Regions from separate parts of the Streptomyces huasconensis genome, predicted to be linked through region 2. Evidence: riboswitches for the same ligand, from Rfam matches in the RefSeq annotation. Region 2 holds a riboswitch; each other region holds the start of a gene.
What was found. Region 2 has a riboswitch for cyclic di-AMP ahead of J2N69_RS01975 (C40 family peptidase). Riboswitches for the same ligand answer to the same signal wherever they lie in the genome.
Positions count from the first base shown of each region.

Region 1: it holds a riboswitch for cyclic di-AMP, as region 2 does, so the genes downstream of both, J2N69_RS14430 (LysM peptidoglycan-binding domain-containing protein) here and J2N69_RS01975 (C40 family peptidase) in region 2, are expected to answer to the same signal.
Region 3: it holds a riboswitch for cyclic di-AMP, as region 2 does, so the genes downstream of both, J2N69_RS27900 (M23 family metallopeptidase) here and J2N69_RS01975 (C40 family peptidase) in region 2, are expected to answer to the same signal.
Region 4: it holds a riboswitch for cyclic di-AMP, as region 2 does, so the genes downstream of both, J2N69_RS30850 (transglycosylase SLT domain-containing protein) here and J2N69_RS01975 (C40 family peptidase) in region 2, are expected to answer to the same signal.

Region 1 covers NZ_CP086119.1:3,213,717-3,217,895, forward strand. Annotated here, with positions in the region: gene eno (phosphopyruvate hydratase) at 1-472, opposite strand, end outside; gene J2N69_RS14430 (LysM peptidoglycan-binding domain-containing protein) at 808-1,527, opposite strand; cyclic di-AMP (ydaO/yuaA leader) riboswitch at 1,532-1,718, opposite strand; gene J2N69_RS14435 (transglycosylase family protein) at 1,913-2,974, opposite strand; gene J2N69_RS14440 (cytochrome P450 family protein) at 3,092-4,179, opposite strand, start outside.
Region 2 covers NZ_CP086119.1:445,980-450,158, reverse strand. Annotated here, with positions in the region: gene J2N69_RS01985 (LysR family transcriptional regulator) at 1-842, opposite strand, end outside; gene J2N69_RS01980 (LysE family translocator) at 997-1,614, shown strand; gene J2N69_RS01975 (C40 family peptidase) at 1,765-2,238, opposite strand; cyclic di-AMP (ydaO/yuaA leader) riboswitch at 2,242-2,409, opposite strand; gene J2N69_RS01970 (hypothetical protein) at 2,812-3,120, opposite strand; gene J2N69_RS01965 (ATP-dependent Clp protease proteolytic subunit) at 3,128-3,763, opposite strand; gene J2N69_RS01960 (RidA family protein) at 3,876-4,179, opposite strand, start outside.
Region 3 covers NZ_CP086119.1:6,135,701-6,139,879, reverse strand. Annotated here, with positions in the region: gene J2N69_RS27905 (GntR family transcriptional regulator) at 1-482, opposite strand, end outside; gene J2N69_RS27900 (M23 family metallopeptidase) at 707-1,510, opposite strand; cyclic di-AMP (ydaO/yuaA leader) riboswitch at 1,524-1,685, opposite strand; gene J2N69_RS27895 (M16 family metallopeptidase) at 1,902-3,287, opposite strand; gene J2N69_RS27890 (M16 family metallopeptidase) at 3,284-4,179, opposite strand, start outside.
Region 4 covers NZ_CP086119.1:6,908,022-6,912,200, reverse strand. Annotated here, with positions in the region: gene J2N69_RS30860 (FG-GAP and VCBS repeat-containing protein) at 1-473, shown strand, start outside; gene J2N69_RS30855 (APC family permease) at 681-1,952, shown strand; cyclic di-AMP (ydaO/yuaA leader) riboswitch at 2,394-2,554, shown strand; gene J2N69_RS30850 (transglycosylase SLT domain-containing protein) at 2,557-3,279, shown strand; gene J2N69_RS30845 (GlsB/YeaQ/YmgE family stress response membrane protein) at 3,456-3,716, shown strand; gene J2N69_RS30840 (phosphatase PAP2 family protein) at 3,785-4,179, opposite strand, start outside.

The DNA.
Region 1 (4,179 bases), 2.8 Mb from region 2:
AGTCGGCGTGCGACCCGCCGTTGAGGATGTTCATCATCGGGACGGGCAGCAGGTGCGCGTTCGGACCGCCGAGGTAGCGGAACAGCGGCAGGTCGCTGGCCTCGGAGGCGGCGTGCGCGACGGCGAGCGAGACGCCGAGGATGGCGTTGGCGCCGAGGGAGCCCTTGTTGTCGGTGGCGTCCAGGTCGAACATGGCCTGGTCGATCAGGCGCTGCTCGGTGGCGTCGTAGCCGACCAGCTCCGGGCCGATCTGCTCGATGACGGCGAGGACGGCCTTCTCGACACCCTTGCCCTGGTAACGGTTGGGGTCACCGTCACGGAGTTCGATGGCCTCGAAAGCACCGGTGGAGGCACCGGACGGAACGGCGGCACGACCGGTGCTGCCGTCGTCGAGGCCGACCTCGACCTCGACCGTGGGGTTGCCTCGGGAGTCCAGGATTTCCCGGGCTACGACGACGTCGATGGACGGCACGAGCATCTCCTTCTGGGAGTGTGACGCGTAAACACGATTACGCCGGGCCGCTTCGGCCCTGCGTCTCCTGAGCCTAACCGGCCCGGAGCCTTCGGCCAGCCGACCGCCCGTCCCGTGGGACGGTCAAGTGCGCAAACAGCCGGGAAACAGGGCGTAAGCCCACGTTTTCTACTCGCTGGTAGCGAACAAGGGAGCCGAGCGGCGGTGGTGCGGACATGGCCCCGCCCCGGTGCGTACGGGGGTACGCGCACCGGGGCGGGGAGCCCGTGGGGACGGGGCGGGGAGTACGGCCGTGCTTCCGCCGAGGCACGGCCGCGTCTCCGGGGGGAGCCGGGTCAGCTCAGGTGGAGCTGCTGGCCCGGGTAGATGACGTCGGCGTTCTCGATGATGTCGCCGTTGAGCTTGTAGATCTTCTGCCAGCCGCCCTTGACGTCCTGCGCCGCGGCGATCTTGGACAGCGTGTCGCCGGTCTTGACCTTGTACTCGCCGTCGCCCTTCTTGACCGTCTTGCCGGTCGGGGTCTCGACGGTCTTCTTGGACTCGGTCTGCGGCGCGGGCTGCGGCTTCGGGGCCTGCTGCGTCTGGTGCTGCGGGGCGGCCTGCTGCTGCGTCTGCTGCGGCTTCGGCTGCGGCTTGGCCTGCTGCTGCGGGGCCTGCTGCTGCGGGGCGCCACCGTTGTACGCGGCGCCCGAGAGGCCGACGCCGCAGTGCGGCCAGGCACCCTTGCCCTGGCCCGCGAGGACCTTCTCGGCGACCGCGATCTGCTGGGCCTTGGAGGCCTTGTCGGCGGTGGGCGCGTACTGCGTGCCGCCGTACGCGGCCCAGGTGGACGGCGAGAACTGCAGGCCGCCCTGGTAGCCGTTGCCGGTGTTGATCGACCAGTTGCCGCCGGACTCGCACTGGGCGACGGCGTCCCACTCCTGGCCGGTGGCGGCGGAGGCCGAGCCGGCGGCCATCAGCGGGGCGGCCACGGCCGCACCGGTGACACCGGCGAGCGTGACGACACGAGTGGCCTTGGACGGACGACGGTGCTTGCCCTTGCTGGAAAACAGCATGAGTTCATCCCCTCACCGACGCCTGCGAGGTGAGCTGTCGGGTTCGGGCCAGTGAAGTTGCCCGGCCGCACTTCCTGAGTGCGACTTCACCCCTAGCCGGTTCCGTACGTCCCGCTCCTCCTCGGAGCTCGACGTGCGGACCCGGCGGCTTACCTTGGGTCCCCCGCTCCTGCCTACGGCGCTCGAAGCGACGACTGTTCCCGTCCGGCCGTTGGCAGGATTCGGCGTACCGACCGGCGGGGCCCACCAATGGCGGGCGTTGACGACCGTAGTCACGCGATCGCCGGAATTTCAAAGACGATCAGGGCTTCTGAGACCCATCTCTCACTCGCGCCAATTGGGGCATACAGCCCGAAGCGGCCGGTGGACGGGTCGTCAATTACCTCTACTTTTCGCCCAAATCGAGGCTCTGACCGGGGAGAATGAGGTCCGGGTCGGCACCGACGGTCTTCTTGTTCTCGGTGTACAGCTCGTGCCAACCGCCCTTGACGTCAAGGTCGTCCGCGATGGCCGACAGGTTGTCACCGGAGCGCACCGTGTACGCCCCGTCCGCCACCTTCTCGGTGCGCTCGCCGCCACGCGAGGCGTGCCGGCCGGGGCGGTCGCCGCCGCTGCCGCTCTCGCTCCCGGAGGAGGGGTTCTCGTCCGCGCGGTCGCCGCGGTGGCGGCCGGGGGTGGAGTCGTCGGCGGGGGTGGCCGGGTCCTTGGACGCGGGGCCGCCGGAGGAAGGGGCCTCCGCGCGCCCGGACTTGCCGTCCGTGGCGCTGTCGCCGCCCTTGTCGGCCCTCTCTCCCTCGCCTGCTCCCTTGTCTCCCTTGTCCCCCGTGTCGTGATTCTTGTCTCGGGAGGCGCTGTCCGGGTCGGGCGTGTCGCTCGGGTCGCCTTCGCCGTCGCGTGCGGAGTCAGGGGCCTTTGACGTGTCGTCGGAGGCCTTGCCGGCGTCCTTGTCCGTCTTGTCCTTGCGCCCCTTGGACTCCTTGGACTCCTTGGGCTCCTTGGACTTCTCGGGCGCCTTGGAATCCGTCGCGTCCGGGGTGACCGGGTCGCCCGGGTCCACGTCGGCCGCGGCTCCGCCGTCGGTGAGCCCGGCGATCGGGGCGCAGCTCGGCCAGGCCTGGGGGCCCTGCCCGTCGAGAATCCGCTCGGCCACGGCGATCTGCTGGGACTTGGAGGCCTGGTCGGCGCTCGGCGCGTAGTCGAGGCCGCCGTGCTTCTCCCACATCTCCTCGGAGAGCTGGAGTCCTCCGTAGTAACCGTTCCCGGGGTTGGCGCTCCACGCGCCGCCGCTCTCGCACTCGGCGAGCCGGTCCCACGTCACCGTCTCGGCGGCGCTCGCGCTGGTGGCTCCGAGCAGCGGGATGGCGATGGCGGACCCGGTGACTCCTGCCGCGACGATGAGGGCCGGGGCCTGGCGGGGGCGTCGGTGACGACCATTGCCGGAGAGCATGCGGTTGCCTTTCAGGAGACTGTTACGGCGACTTGGGCACCGGGTGCCCGAGTGGACGTGAACGTAGCCGCACTCGAACGCTTGTCACAAGTCGATGCAGCGGAGATCACGTCAACATCACAGTTGTGACGTGCCGTCAGAACGGTGCTGGTCCGGGGCCGTTTCCTGTGCGTCTGTGAACTTCACCGGCAGGGTGCGCAGTCCCCGCATGATCAGCCCGCCACGCCACCGCAAATCCGCCGGATCGGCCGCCAGTTGCAGGTCGGGCAGGCGCCTGAGCAACGTCGCGAGGGCGGTCTGGCCCTCCAGGCGGGCGAGCGGGGCGCCGAGGCAGTAGTGGATGCCGTGGCCGTAGCCGAGGTGCTGGTTGTCGCGGCGGGAGAGGTCCAGGGTGTCGGGCCGGTCGAAGCGTTCCGGGTCGCGGTCGGCGGCGGCGAGCACGACGAGGACGGGGTCGCCGACGGCGATGTCCTGCCCGCCGAGGGTCAGCGCCTCGGTGGCGAACCGCCAGGTGGCCAGCTCCACGGGTCCGTCGAAGCGGAGGAGTTCCTCCACGCCGGTCTCCAGCAGGCCCGTGTCGCCCTCCGCCAGCGCCTGCTGCAGCCGTGCGCGCTGCTCGGGGTGGGTGAGGAGGGCGTACATGCCGTTGCCGATGAGGTTGACGGTGGTCTCGAAGCCGGCGAAGAGGAGGATGAAGGCCATCGCGGCGGCCTCGTTCTCCGTGAGGTGCTCGCCGTGGTCGGAGGCGCGGATGAGGCCGGAGATGAGGTCGTCGCCGGGGTCGAGGCGCTTGCGGTGGATCAGCTCGGCGAGGTAGCCGCGCATCTTCTTCACGGAGCGGGCGACGCCGCCGCGCGGGCCTCCGCCGTGCCGGATCATCATGCCCGCCCAGTCGCGGAAGTCGTCCTGGTCCTCGCGGGGGACGCCGAGCAGGTCGCAGATGGCGTAGATGGGGAGCGGGAAGGCGAACTCGTGGATGAGGTCGGCCTCGCCCCTCGCCGCGAAGGCGTCGATGAGGCCGTCCGTCAGCTCCTGTACGCGGGGCGCGAACTCGGCGACGCGGCGTGGGGTGAACGCCTTCGAGACGAGGCGGCGCAGGCGGGTGTGGTCCGGCGGGTCGATGTTGAGCAGATGCGTCATCAGCTCGGCCTTGCGTTCGCCGGGGATGCCGGTTTTGCCCTTGGCGTGGGCGGGCTCGTCGTGGT
Region 2 (4,179 bases):
TCGGTGCGGTACGCGACCGAGATCGTCCGCCGCAGGTCGCCGGGGTCGAGGAGCCGCATGCCGACCGGTGTCGAGGCGGTGCGCGCCACCATCTCCGGTACCACGGCCACGCCGAGCCCCGCGCTGACCAGGGCGCAGACCAAGGCGTAGCCGGGCGTGTCGACCACGACGGCGGGCGCCGCCCCGGCCTCGGCGAGGGCGCGCTCCACGGCCTGCCGGGGCGGGTGATCGGGCGCCATGCTGATCACCGGCTGACCGGTCAGCCCGGTGAGCGGCAGCCGTGACGTGCCGCTGGTGAGGGCGTGCCCCGGCTGGGTCACCAGGACCAGTTCCTCCACCAGGACGGGCTCGGCCGACACCGCGGCGGGCAGCGGCACCGGGTCGGCGGGCTCGTACGTATGGGTGAGGGCGAGGTCGACCGCGCCCTCCGCCACGGCCGCGACACCGGACGGTGGTTCGCGGTCCGTCACGGTCAGACCCACCTCCGGATGGGCCCTGCGGAACGCCGACAGGACGGGCGGCAGCAGGTGGATGCCCGCCGTCTGGAAGGTGCCGAGGCGCAGCCTCCCGCCCGAGAGCCCGGCGAGCCGCGCCAGTTCGTGCCGGGCCCGCTCCATCTCGTCGAGCACCCGGCGGGCGTGCCCCGCCAGCAGCTCGCCCGCGCCCGTCAGCCGGGCCCCGCGGTGATGGCGCACCAGAAGCGCGGCGCCCGCCTCCCGCTCCAGCTTGGCCAGCTGCTGGGAGAGCGCGGGGACGGTGTAGCCGAGGCGCTCGGCGGCGCGGGTGATCGAACCGGCCTCGGAGACGGCGATCAGGGCGGCGAGCCGCGTGGGGTCGTACATACGGATCTCCCGTCGGCGGCGCGCGCTTCGGCAGGGCCGGGCGTAGGGCCGGGCACAGGACCGGGCGCGTAGGGTCGGGCTAAACGGATGCTTAAGGCAGACCCAGGATATTCCACATACCTGCTGAAGGCTCGCGCCCGGCAGGCTGGGCGGCATGGACGCACAACTGGTCGCCTTCACGGGCGTCGCCGCGGGCATCGTCGCCCTGCCGGGCGCCGACTTCACCGTCGTCGTACGCAACGCCCTCTCCTCACGCAGGGCGGGAGTCGCCTGCGCGGTCGGTGTCGTCGCGGGGCTGCTGGTGCACACAGCGCTGGCGGTCGCGGGCGTCGCGGCGGTCCTCACGGCCGTGCCCGCGCTGTTCGGGGCGCTGCAGATCGTCGGCGGCGCCTATGTGCTGTATCTCGCCTGGCGCGCAGTGCGCTCCGCGACGCGGCCGCGGCCGTCCACGGGCCACGAGCCGATGGAGCGGGGCGGCGGTCTGCGGGAGGGCTTCCTCACCAACGCGCTGAACCCGAAGGCGTCCCTCACGTTCCTCAGTGTGCTGCCGCAGTTCGTGCCGGACGGCAGCCCGGCGATGCCGAGGACGCTGCTGCTCGCGGGCGTCGTCGTGGCGCTCGCCCTGCTGTGGTTCCCGGTCGTGGCCCTCACGGTGGACCGGCTCGGCAGGTGGCTGCGCAGGCCGCGCGCCGCACGGGCCGTCGAAGCCGTCACCGGCGCCGCGCTCGGCGCGCTGGGCCTGGCGCTGCTCCTCGCACCCCTGCGGACGTGAGGGTGCCCCCTCACGCGGAGGGGGCGGCCTCTCGTCGCGCGGCCCCGCCCGCCGTGCCGGACGCACTGCGGACGGTGCCGGGCGTGTGCCCGGCCGGGCGCGGTATGCGGGTCCACGGACCCCCGCGGCCGGCCGGGCGCGGCAGGCGGGCTAGCGGACCCGGCCGTACCAGACGCTCTTGCTCCAGATCTTGTCCTTGCGTACCACGGTCCCCCTCTTCGGTGCGTGCCAGATGCGGCCGTCACCCGCGTAGATCCCGACGTGGTAGACGTTGCGGCCCGAGTGGAAGAACACCAGGTCACCGCGGGCCCGCTGGGACTTGGCGATGTGCCGCGTCTTGTTGTACTGCGCGGCGGCCGTGCGCGGCAGCTTCTTGCCCGTGCGCTTGTACGAGTACAGCGTCAGGCCCGAGCAGTCGAAGCGGTGGGGTCCCACCGCTCCATAGCTGTACGGGGAGCCCTTCTTGGACGCCGCGATCTTGAGCGCTTTCGTTCCGTGGGTGGCTGCCTCGGCTTCCGACGTGAGCCCGGGGGCCATGACGGTGCCGCCCACAACGGCGAGGGTGAGGGCCGAGACGGCCCCGGTCCTGCCGAGCAGCGACGGAACGTGATTCAGCGCGGTCATGCGTAACCCTTCGTCAGCCGCCTGTGAAGGATGACCTGTCGGGTTCGGGCAGGCGAAGATGCCCGGCCGCGTCATGCTCTGCGGCTTCACCCCAAGGGCGTCGTCCGGACTCTCCGGACGGGCCCGCCTTGATTGGGTCCTCCACTCCTGCCGATGCACCGATGTCGACCGGTCATCCGGGCGGCGGCAGGACTCGGCGTCCGCCCGGATCGCCCCGCCGCTGTGGCGGAGGCATGTCGTCGGAAGGGATCTTGACCCGAAAACAGCTCGAAAACCGAGTCGAAACGACGTTTTGTGAGGCTACTCACGACTGACCTGTTCGGGTGGACGCTGCCGAATTCGACCTTCCGCGGCCGTGTCTGACGACGGTTCGACCAGCACTGGAACGATCCATTCCGCTCTCGTCGTAGGTGTTTCGCGCAACTCCCGGCCGCGTGATAAGGGAGTCCCAAATACGCCAACTGAGGTAGCCCATCTGGTCCGTTTCGAAACGGAACCGGACGTTCTACCGAACGGAACGCGTCGTTCAGCGGGTGGCCGCCTCCCGCGGGCGGGAGGCCGTCGGCGGGCGGTTCACCGGCCCGCCGACGGCGGCACGCCCACCCGCCCGGCCCGCCGCTCGCCGTCCAGGACGCGCAGCGCCCGGGCGAGCGTGGCGGCGTGGACCTCGTTCTCGCCGCGCTGATGCATGAGGGTCAGCGCGTCCCGCAGGGCCGTCGCCCGGCCGACCAGGGCCTGTGCGGCGCGCAGACCGCCGTAGGTGTGCTCGGTGCGGGCGGGGTTGATCCGGCCGAGCAGGTCGACGACTTCCAGGTAACGGTCGATCAGCTCGGCCTCCGCGCGGGTCAGAGCGGGCAGCGGGGGCAGCTCGGGTGGCAGCATCCGCGGGTCACCTCGTCCCGTGCGTGCCGGACGAGGTCTTGCGGCTCGCGACGATCCGGTCCACGAGCCCGTACTCCACGGCGGCCCGGGCGTCGAGGATCTTGTCCCGCTCGATGTCGGCGGTGATCCGCTCACGGCTCTGTCCCGTGTGCCGCGCGAGCAGTTCTTCGAGGAGTTCCCGGGTCCGCGCGATCTCGTCGGCCTGGATCGCCAGATCGCTGGCCTGCCCCTGGATCGGCTCGGAGAAGGAGGGTTGGTGGATCAGGACCCGGGCCCCGGGCAGTGCGTACCGCTTGCCGGGGGTGCCGGCCGCCAGCAGGACGGCGGCGGCCGAGGCGGCCTGGCCGAGACAGATCGTCTCCACGTCGCAGCTGACGAACCGGATCGTGTCGTAGAGGGCGGTCATCGCGCTGAACGAGCCACCGGGGGAGTTGATGTACAGCGAGATGTCACGGTCCGGCGCGAGGTACTCCAGATGCATGAACTGCGCCATCACGTCGTTCGCCGACGTGTCGTCAACAGGCGTGCCGAGAAAGACGATCCGCTCTTCGAGCAGCCGGGAGTACGGGTCCATGGTCCGCGTCCCCGAGCTGGTGCGCTCGGTGAACTCGGGCAGGACATGACGGGCGGACGGACGGTACATGGCACGCCTCTCTTGTACGGGTCGACGGACGAGACCAGCTCCGTCAAAAATGTACAGGACGTACGTTCGGTGCGTGAGGGGATGCCCAGGTCCACCTGCGAGGCGAGTGCGATCAGGCGGGCAGCCGCATGTCGACGACGAAGCTGATCTCGACGACCTGGCCGGGGAAGGTCAGGTCGGTGACGCCGACGACCGTGCTGGCGGGACGGTGGCCGCCGAAATAGGCCAGGTTGCCTTCGGCTGCCGCCGTGGCGTACTGCCGAAGGTCCACCACATACAGGTTCTGGGAGACGACCTGGCGCCGGGTGGCGCCGTAATGGCCCAGGATCTTGTCCAGGTTGGTGTACGTCGCCTGGAGCTGGGCGGTGAAGTCGTCCGCATAGCGGAAGGCGCCCGCCTCGTCGAGTGAGAGCTGT
Region 3 (4,179 bases), 5.7 Mb from region 2:
TCCACGACGTACATCCAGGCGAGCTTGTGCCGCAGCTGGGTGAGCAGCGTGATGAGGCCGGGGCTGCCGGAGGCCTGGGCGAGCGTCTCGTGGAACCAGCCGCCCAGCGAGCGCAGATCCTCCCCCTGCCCCCTCCGCACGCGCTCCTGGCCCAGCCGCACGAGCCCGCGCAGGACCTTGAGGTGCGCCTCGGTGCGGCGGTGCGCGGCGCGGGCCGCGGCGAGCGGTTCGAGCACCGTGCGCAGCTCCAGGAGATCGGCGGCCTCCTGCTCCGTGGGCTCGGCGACACAGGCGCCCGCGTGCCTGCGCGTGACGACGAAACCCTCGGCCTCCAGGGTGCGCAGGGCTTCGCGCACGGGGACGCGGGAGACGCCGTAGCGACGTGCGAGAAGCTCCTCGGTGAGCCGGCCGCCCCTTTCGTAGACCCCGGCGACAATGTCGTCCCGGATGGCCGTGCATACCGACTGCGCGGGAATGCGCATGACCGGACCTCCGCTTTGATCCCCGCGAAACGCGGTCGACCGACACTCGTGCGTGACTGTCTCGCGACTCTATTGCAGGACTTCGGAATTTCCGATGGGGGGCCGGAATTCATGGATATCTTTTGGCCAAGCGCGGGCGGGCCTGGAAACGGCGCCGGAAACGGCGAAGGCCCCGGCTCGCAAGAGCCGGGGCCTTCGGTGAGGCGCTGAGCGCGTCGGAGAGGTCAGACGTTGACGCCGTGCGAGCGAAGGTACGCCACGGGGTCGATGTCCGAGCCGTACTCCGCGCCGGTGCGGGCCTCGAAGTGGAGGTGCGGGCCACTGGAGTTGCCGGTGGAGCCCGAGAGGCCTATCTGCTGGCCCGGGGTGACCGTCTGGCCGACCGTGACGCCGAGGGACGACATGTGGCCGTACTGGGTGTACGTGCCGTCGTTCATCTTGATGACCACGTTGTTGCCGTAGGCACCGCCCCAGCCCGCCTCGACGACGGTACCGGCGCCCACCGCGTGCACCGGGGTGCCGGACGCGGCGTGGAAGTCGACGCCGGTGTGGCTGCCGGAGGACCACATCGCGCCGCCGGTCTGGTAGCCCGTGGAGACGTACGAGCCGGAGATCGGGGAGACGTAGGTGTTCAGGCGCTTGCGCTCGGCCGCGCGGGCGGCGCGCTCCTTGGCCTCGCGCTCCTGCTTGGCCTTCGCCTTGCGCTCGGCCTCGGCCTTGCGCTTCTCCTCGGCGGCCTTCTTCTTGGCGGCCTCTTCGGCCTTCTTGGCGGCAGCCGCGTCGTCGGCGGCCTGCCGCTGGGCGGCGGCCTGCGCGTCGATGCTGTCGGCGAGCGAGTCGCCGACGGAGATCGCCTGGGTGAGCCCGGTGTGTTCGAGAGCGGCGTCGTCGGCGGCGGCGAGCGCCGGAGCGGCCAGGCCTCCGATGACACCGGTGGTGGTGATCGCGGCCACTCCCGCGACGTTCGCGGTCGTGCGGGTGAGGCGGCTGGGACGACGGTGCTTCCCGGTGGCACGGGTGAACGCCATGAAGCGGCTGATCCTTTCCTTCCTTCTCGCCTACCGGGTTAGCTGACGGGTTCGGAGCAGGAAGGTCTCCTACGAGTCCCTCGCCTGACGGCAAGGTGCCCGATTCACCCCAAGGGACGTGTGGGTCCCCGGCTCCCCTGGCTCGCGCCGTACGGGGACTCGGCGATGGCTGTCCGGTGCCGCGGATGCGACGTGATGCGTGACGAACAGTCGGACTGACGCTAAACGGACCGTCTTTCAATCGACAAACAGAAGGCCGTTTTTGTAGCGCACGCCACACGCCAGACATGCAACCACCATATGAATTCGGACATATGGGGAGTAGGCGACCCCGGTCACCGAAACGGTCACCGGGGTCGCGCTACCACCGAACTGGCGTCCTGACGGGGCCTCAGCCCGCGACCACCGTCACCTCGCCGATGCCGAGCGCCCTGACGGGCTCCTCGATCTGCGCGGCGTCCCCGACGAGGACCGTCACCAGGTGGTCCTCCGGGAAGGCGCTCACGACGGCCGCGGTGGCCTCCACGGTGCCGGTCGCGGCCAACTGCCGGTACAGGCGCGCCTGGAAGTCGTCCGGGAGGTTCTGCTCGACCTGGTCGGCGAGGGTGGCGGCCACGGAGGCGGCCATCTCGTACTTGAGCGGGGCCACGCCCACCAGGTTCTGCACCGCCACGTCGCGCTCCGCGTCGGTCAGGCCCTCCGCGGCGAGGGTGCGCAGGACCGTCCAGAGGTCCTCCAGCGCGGGCCCCGTCGAGGCGGTGTCGACGGAGCCGCTGATGGCGAGCATCGCGGCGCCCGTGCCGTCCGGGGCGGACCGCAGGACCTGGCTGAACGCCCGTACGCCGTAGGTGTAGCCCTTCTCCTCGCGCAGGACGCGGTCCAGGCGGGAGGTGAGGGTGCCGCCCAGGCAGTACGTGCCGAGGATCTGGGCGGGCCAGACCCGGTCGTGCCGGTCCGGGCCGATGCGGCCGATCAGAAGCTGCGTCTGCACGGCTCCGGGGCGGTCCACGATGACGACGCGGCCCGTGTCGTCGGCGGTGATCGCGGGCATCGGGCGGGGCTCGGCCGTGTCGCCCGTCCAGGTGCCGACGGTGTCCGCGAGAACGGCGTCCAGGTCGGTGCCGGCGAGGTCGCCGACGATCACCAGCGTGGACGTGGCCGGCCGGACGTGCGTCTCGTAGAAGGCGCGGACCGCGGCCGAGTCGATGGCCTTGACCGTCTCCTCGGTGCCCTGGCGGGGCCTCGACATGCGCGAACTCGCCGGGAAGAGCTGCCTGGAGAGCTCCTTGGCGGCGCGCCGCGCCGGGTTGGCCGCCTCGTGCGGGATCTCGTCCAGGCGGTTGCGTACGAGGCGTTCGATCTCGCTGTCGGCGAAGGCGGGGGCCCGCAGGGCGTCGGCGAGCAGGCCGAGCGCCTTGGGCAGGCGGGAGACCGGGACTTCGAGGGAGACGCGGACGCCGGGGTGGTCGGCGTGCGCGTCCATGGTGGCACCGCACCGGTCGAGCTCGGCGGCGAACTCCTCCGCCGAGTGCTTGTCGGTGCCTTCGTTGAAGGCCCTCGCCATGATCGTGGCGACGCCGTCGAGGCCCTGCGGCTCGGCGTCCAGGGGCGCCTCCAGGTGGACCTCCACGGCGACGACCTGCTGGCCGGGGCGGTCGCAGCGCAGCACCGTGAGGCCGTTGGGCAGCGTGCCGCGCTCGGGGGCGGGGAAGGCCCACGGCTTGGCCGTGCCGGCCTGGGGCTGGGGGTGGAACTGCATCGTCGCGGCCTCGGTCACTTCGCCGCCTCCTCTTCCTCTGCGGTCTCGGCGGCGGCCTCGGTGCCCTCGGCGGCCTCGTCGTCGGCGGCCAGGGGTTCGTAGACGAGCACCGCTCGGTTGTCCGGGCGCAGGCGGGCCTTGGCGACCTCCTGCACCTCCTCGGCGGTGACGTCCAGCACGCGCTGCACGGCGGTGAGGGCGAGCTGCGGGTCGCCGAACAGGACCGCGTACCGGCACAGTTCGTCCGCGCGGCCCGCGACGGTGCCGAGCCGGTCGAGCCACTCGCGCTCCAGCTGGGCCTGGGCGCGCTCCATCTCCTCCGGAGTGGGGCCCTCCGCGGCGAAGCGGGCCAGCTCCTCGTCGACGGCGGCCTCGATGACCGGCACCTCGACGTCACCGGAGGTCTTCACGTCCAGCCAGCCGAGCGAGGGCGCGCCGGCGAGGCGCAGCAGGCCGAAGCCCGCGGCGACGGCCGTACGGTCGCGGCGCACGAGGCGGTTGTAGAGCCGGGAGGACTCGCCGCTGCCGAGGACGGTGAGGGCGAGGTCGGCGGCGTCGCACGCGCGCGTGCCGTCCTCCGGGAGGCGGTACGCGGCCATGAGGGCGCGGGCCGGCACGTCCTCCTCGACGACCTCGCGCAGTTCCTTGCCGATGCGCTCCGGGAGGGAGCCGTTCCGCGGCGGCTGCTTGCCGTCGTGCGAGGGAATCGACCCGAAGTACTTCTCCACCCAGGCGAGCGTCTGCTCCGGGTCGATGTCGCCGACGACCGACAGGACGGCATTGTTGGGCGCGTAATACGTACGGAAGAAGGCGCGCGCGTCTTCCAGGGTGGCCGCGTCCAGGTCGGCCATGGAGCCGATCGGCGTGTGGTGGTAGGGGTGGCCCTCCGGGTAGGAGAGGGCGGTCAGCT
Region 4 (4,179 bases), 6.5 Mb from region 2:
CTCCGGGCGTCGCGGGCACGGCCGAGGAAGCGGACAGCTTCGGCATCAAGCTCGCCGCGGGTGATCTCACCGGTGACGGCCGGGACGACCTTGTGGCGGGCACGCCCGCTGAGGGCGTCGGGGCGGCGGACAGGGCCGGTTCGGCGACCGTGCTGACCTCGGGCCCGACCGGTCTGCCGGACGCCTCGGGCACCGCCAAGTCCGCGGCGTGGCACCAGGATTCCGCCGGGGTTCCGGGCGCGCCGGAGGTCAACGACGAGTTCGGCTCGGCGCTGGCCCTGGGTGACTACGACGGCGACGGGGACATCACGGTCGGCGTCTTCAACGAGGACAGCACGGAGTACGAGCAGACGCTCAGCTCCGGTGGTGTCTGGACGCTGCCGAACGGCGCCGGGACGGGCTCCAAGGCGCTGACGGCACGGCTGTTCGGGCTGCGCGGGGCGCTGTACTACGGGCAGGCACTGGGGCACTGAGGGTCGGTCACTGAAGCTCCGGTGACGCGGGCGGCGTATGCGGCGTACCGCTGATGCGAGCGGTGCGCCGCCGCGCCAGGTGGTGGTGCCGGAGCCCCTAGGATGCGGCCGTCGGCCGTCCCGTCGAGTCGGCGAGAACCGCGAGAATGCGTGGGAGCCCGCGAGGACCCGTGAAAAAGGCCGTGCCTGCCGCCGAGGAGTGTGTCCATGAGTGAGCCGTCGACCACCACCGGCGTTCCGGACGAGTTGCGGCGCCGCCTCGGGCTGTCCGACGCCGTCGTGATCGGTCTCGGGGCGATGATCGGCGCGGGGATCTTCGCCGCGCTGGGCCCGGCGGCGCGTGCGGCCGGGTCCGGGCTGCTGCTCGGGCTCGCGCTGGCGGCCGTGGTGGCCTACTGCAACGCGACCTCCTCCGCCCGGCTCGCGGCCCGCTACCCGGCCTCCGGCGGCACCTATGTCTACGGACGCGAGCGGCTCGGCGCGTTCTGGGGTTACCTGGCCGGGTGGGCGTTCGTCGTCGGCAAGACCGCCTCCTGTGCCGCCATGGCGCTGACGGTGGGCGCGTACGCGTGGCCCGGGCAGGCCCACGCGGTCGCGGTCGCCGCGGTGGTGGCGCTGACGGCGGTGAACTGCGCCGGGGTGCGGAAGTCCGCCTGGCTGACCCGCGTGATCGTGGCCGTGGTCCTCGCCGTGCTCGCCGCCGTGGCGGTCACCGCCCTCACGTCCGGCGCCTCGGACATGGCCCGCCTGGAGATCGGTGACGACGCGACCGTCGGCGGGGTGCTCCAGGCGGCCGGTCTGCTCTTCTTCGCCTTCGCCGGGTACGCGCGCGTCGCCACCCTGGGCGAGGAGGTCCGCGACCCCGCGCGCACCATCCCCCGGGCCGTCCCGATCGCGCTCGGCATCACGCTGGTCGTCTACGCCGTCGTCGCGATCGCCGTGACAGCGGTCCTCGGCCCGGAGGAACTGGCCGGGGCTTCGGCGCCGCTGTCCGAGGCGGCCCGGGCGGCGGGGGCCGACTGGTTGGTGCCCGTCGTCCGCGCCGGCGCGGCCCTGGCGGCGCTCGGCTCGCTGCTCGCGCTGATCCTGGGCGTCTCCCGCACCACGCTGGCCATGGCCCGCGACCGGCATCTGCCGCACGCCCTCGCCGCGGTCCACCCGCGGTTCAAGGTGCCGCACCGCGCCGAACTGGCCGTGGGCGCGGTGGTGGCGGTGGTCGCCGCGACAGCGGACGTACGCGGGGTCATCGGCTTCTCCTCCTTCGGCGTGCTGGCCTACTACGCCGTCGCCAACGCCTCGGCCTGGACGCTGACTTCGGACGGGGGCCGCCCACCCCGGGCCGTCCCGCTCGTCGGCCTGGCCGGCTGCCTGGCGCTGGCCTTCGCCCTGCCCGTGGCGTCGGTGGTCTCCGGTGCCGCGGTCCTGGCGGCGGGTGCGGTCTGGTACGCGGGACGCCGTCTGACGGCGGGGCGGGACTGAGCCGCGAGCCGCCGGCCACGCCGAAAGGCCCGGCAGACGCATTTCCGACCCAACGCACCTTGCAATTCCCCTGAGTTGACGGCATCAGTGACGCGGACACACACCGGTCAGCCAAAAGCCGCCCACATCCACGGAACCCTCAACAAGGGATTGCGGTATGCCCGTTTTGAAGTGAAAGACCAACCTTTCGCCGCACCCGTTCCGTGAAATGGGTCACGCCGAATTCCACGATCTTGTGGGGTCACGGGACGCATTCCCGTTACCCGGCACGAGAGTTGAGTTTTCGATCAAAACGGGACGGTGGAATTTGATCATTCAGGAACAGCGTCTCGCATTCCGTATTCGAATTCCCGTCTTGTTCCGTCCGGACTTTCTCGCTTAATGTCACCGTCGAACCGGATGGAACGCCGAATCCTGCCGCCGTCCGGAAGCCTTTGCACCCACCCACACACACTGACTCACGCACGGCAGGAGCGGGGGACCCAGGTAAGCCGCCGATCCGGTTTCCGGAACGGCTCGGGGTGAAGTCGCACGCCCAGTGCGACCGGACATCTCCCGTCCGAACCCGACAGCTCACCTCGTAGGCGACGGAGAGGAATTCGCCATGCCCGCAAAGGGAAAGCACCGCCGCCCGAAGTCCAGCTCGCTCCACCGGGGCATAGCCGCCGCGGGAACGGGCGGAGCCGTGCTCGTCCTGCCGGTGCTCGGCGCGACCGCCGCCGGTGCGGCGGAGCCCGGGGCGGCCGCCAAGCCCGCCGCCGCCCCGAATGTCCACGTCGTCGTCGCGGGTGACTCCCTTTCCAAGATCGCCCGGGAGCATTCCCTCAGCGGCGGCTGGAAGAAGCTGTACGAGGACAACCGCGGAGTTCTCGGCGACGACCCGAAGCTGATCCACCCCGGCCTCAAGCTCACCCTCGGAAAGAAGAACCCCGCAGAGCCGGCGAAGAAGTCGGCCGCCTCCCCGGCTTCCGTCAAGACCGCCGCCGCCCCGGCGAAGAAGTCGTACACCGACGACCTCGACGGCTGGATCAAGGAGTCGCTGGACATCATGGCCCGGCACGGCATCCCCGGCACTTACGAGGGCATCCACCGCAACATCATGCGCGAGTCCTCCGGCAACCCGCTGGCCATCAACAACTGGGACTCCAACGCTGTCGCCGGAACCCCGTCGAAGGGCCTCCTGCAGGTCATCGGCCCCACGTTCGCCGCGTACCACGTGCCCGGCACGTCGACGGACAGCTTCGACCCGGTCGCCAACATCACCGCCGCCTGCAACTACGCGGCCGACCGGTACGGCTCGATCGACAACGTGAACGGCCCGTACTAGACCGCGCCCGATCCCGCGCCGCCCCGCCCGGGGCGGCGCGGCCGGCACGACACGGAAACGACACGACTCGAAAACGGCACGACACGACTCGGCACGGGGATGAATGAGCCGCGGATTGCCGGGCAAGCGGACGTAGGTATCCGAAAGATCGGGACCATAGATCAGGAGGAGTTGTCGTGTCGTTTCTCTGGGCCATCATCGCGGGACTCATCATCGGCCTGCTGGCCAAGCTCGTTCTGCCCGGTCGTCAGCCCATCCCCCTCTGGCTGACGGTCGTCCTGGGCATCGTCGGTGCCGTCGTCGGCAACGCCCTCGCCAGTGCTTTCGGCGTCCGGGACACCGGCGGCATCGACTGGATTCGGCACGTCTTCCAGATCGGGGTCGCCGCCGTCCTGATCTCGCTCGTGACGCCGCTGTGGGCCCGACGGCACGCCTGATCCCGTCCCACTCCTGACGAAGGCCCCCGGCGCATCGCGCCGGGGGCCTTCGTCGTTCCGGGTGCCTTCTACAGCCAGTGGCGCAGGGCGAGGCGGGGAATCCGCCGGACGAACCAGGCGCTCGCCAGGCCGATGGCCGCACCGCCGACCACATCGCTGGGGTAGTGCGCGCCGCTCTGCACCCGCTCGACCGCCACCATGGCCGCCGGTACCGCGCAGGCCACGCCGGCCGCCCGCCAGTTCGGGAGGACGGCGGCGGTGAACGCGACCGCGGCCGCCGTGTGCCCGGAGGGGAACGACGAGGAGTCGGGACGGTCGTCCGCCTCGTCGTGCGGGAACCACTCCTTCGGCGGCCGGGACCGGTCGGCCAGTTGCTTGCACACGCCGTTCGACGCCAGCTGCGCCACCGTCATGGCCGCGAGGCCGGCGACCGCGGCGGTACGGCCCCGCCACCCGCCCAGGC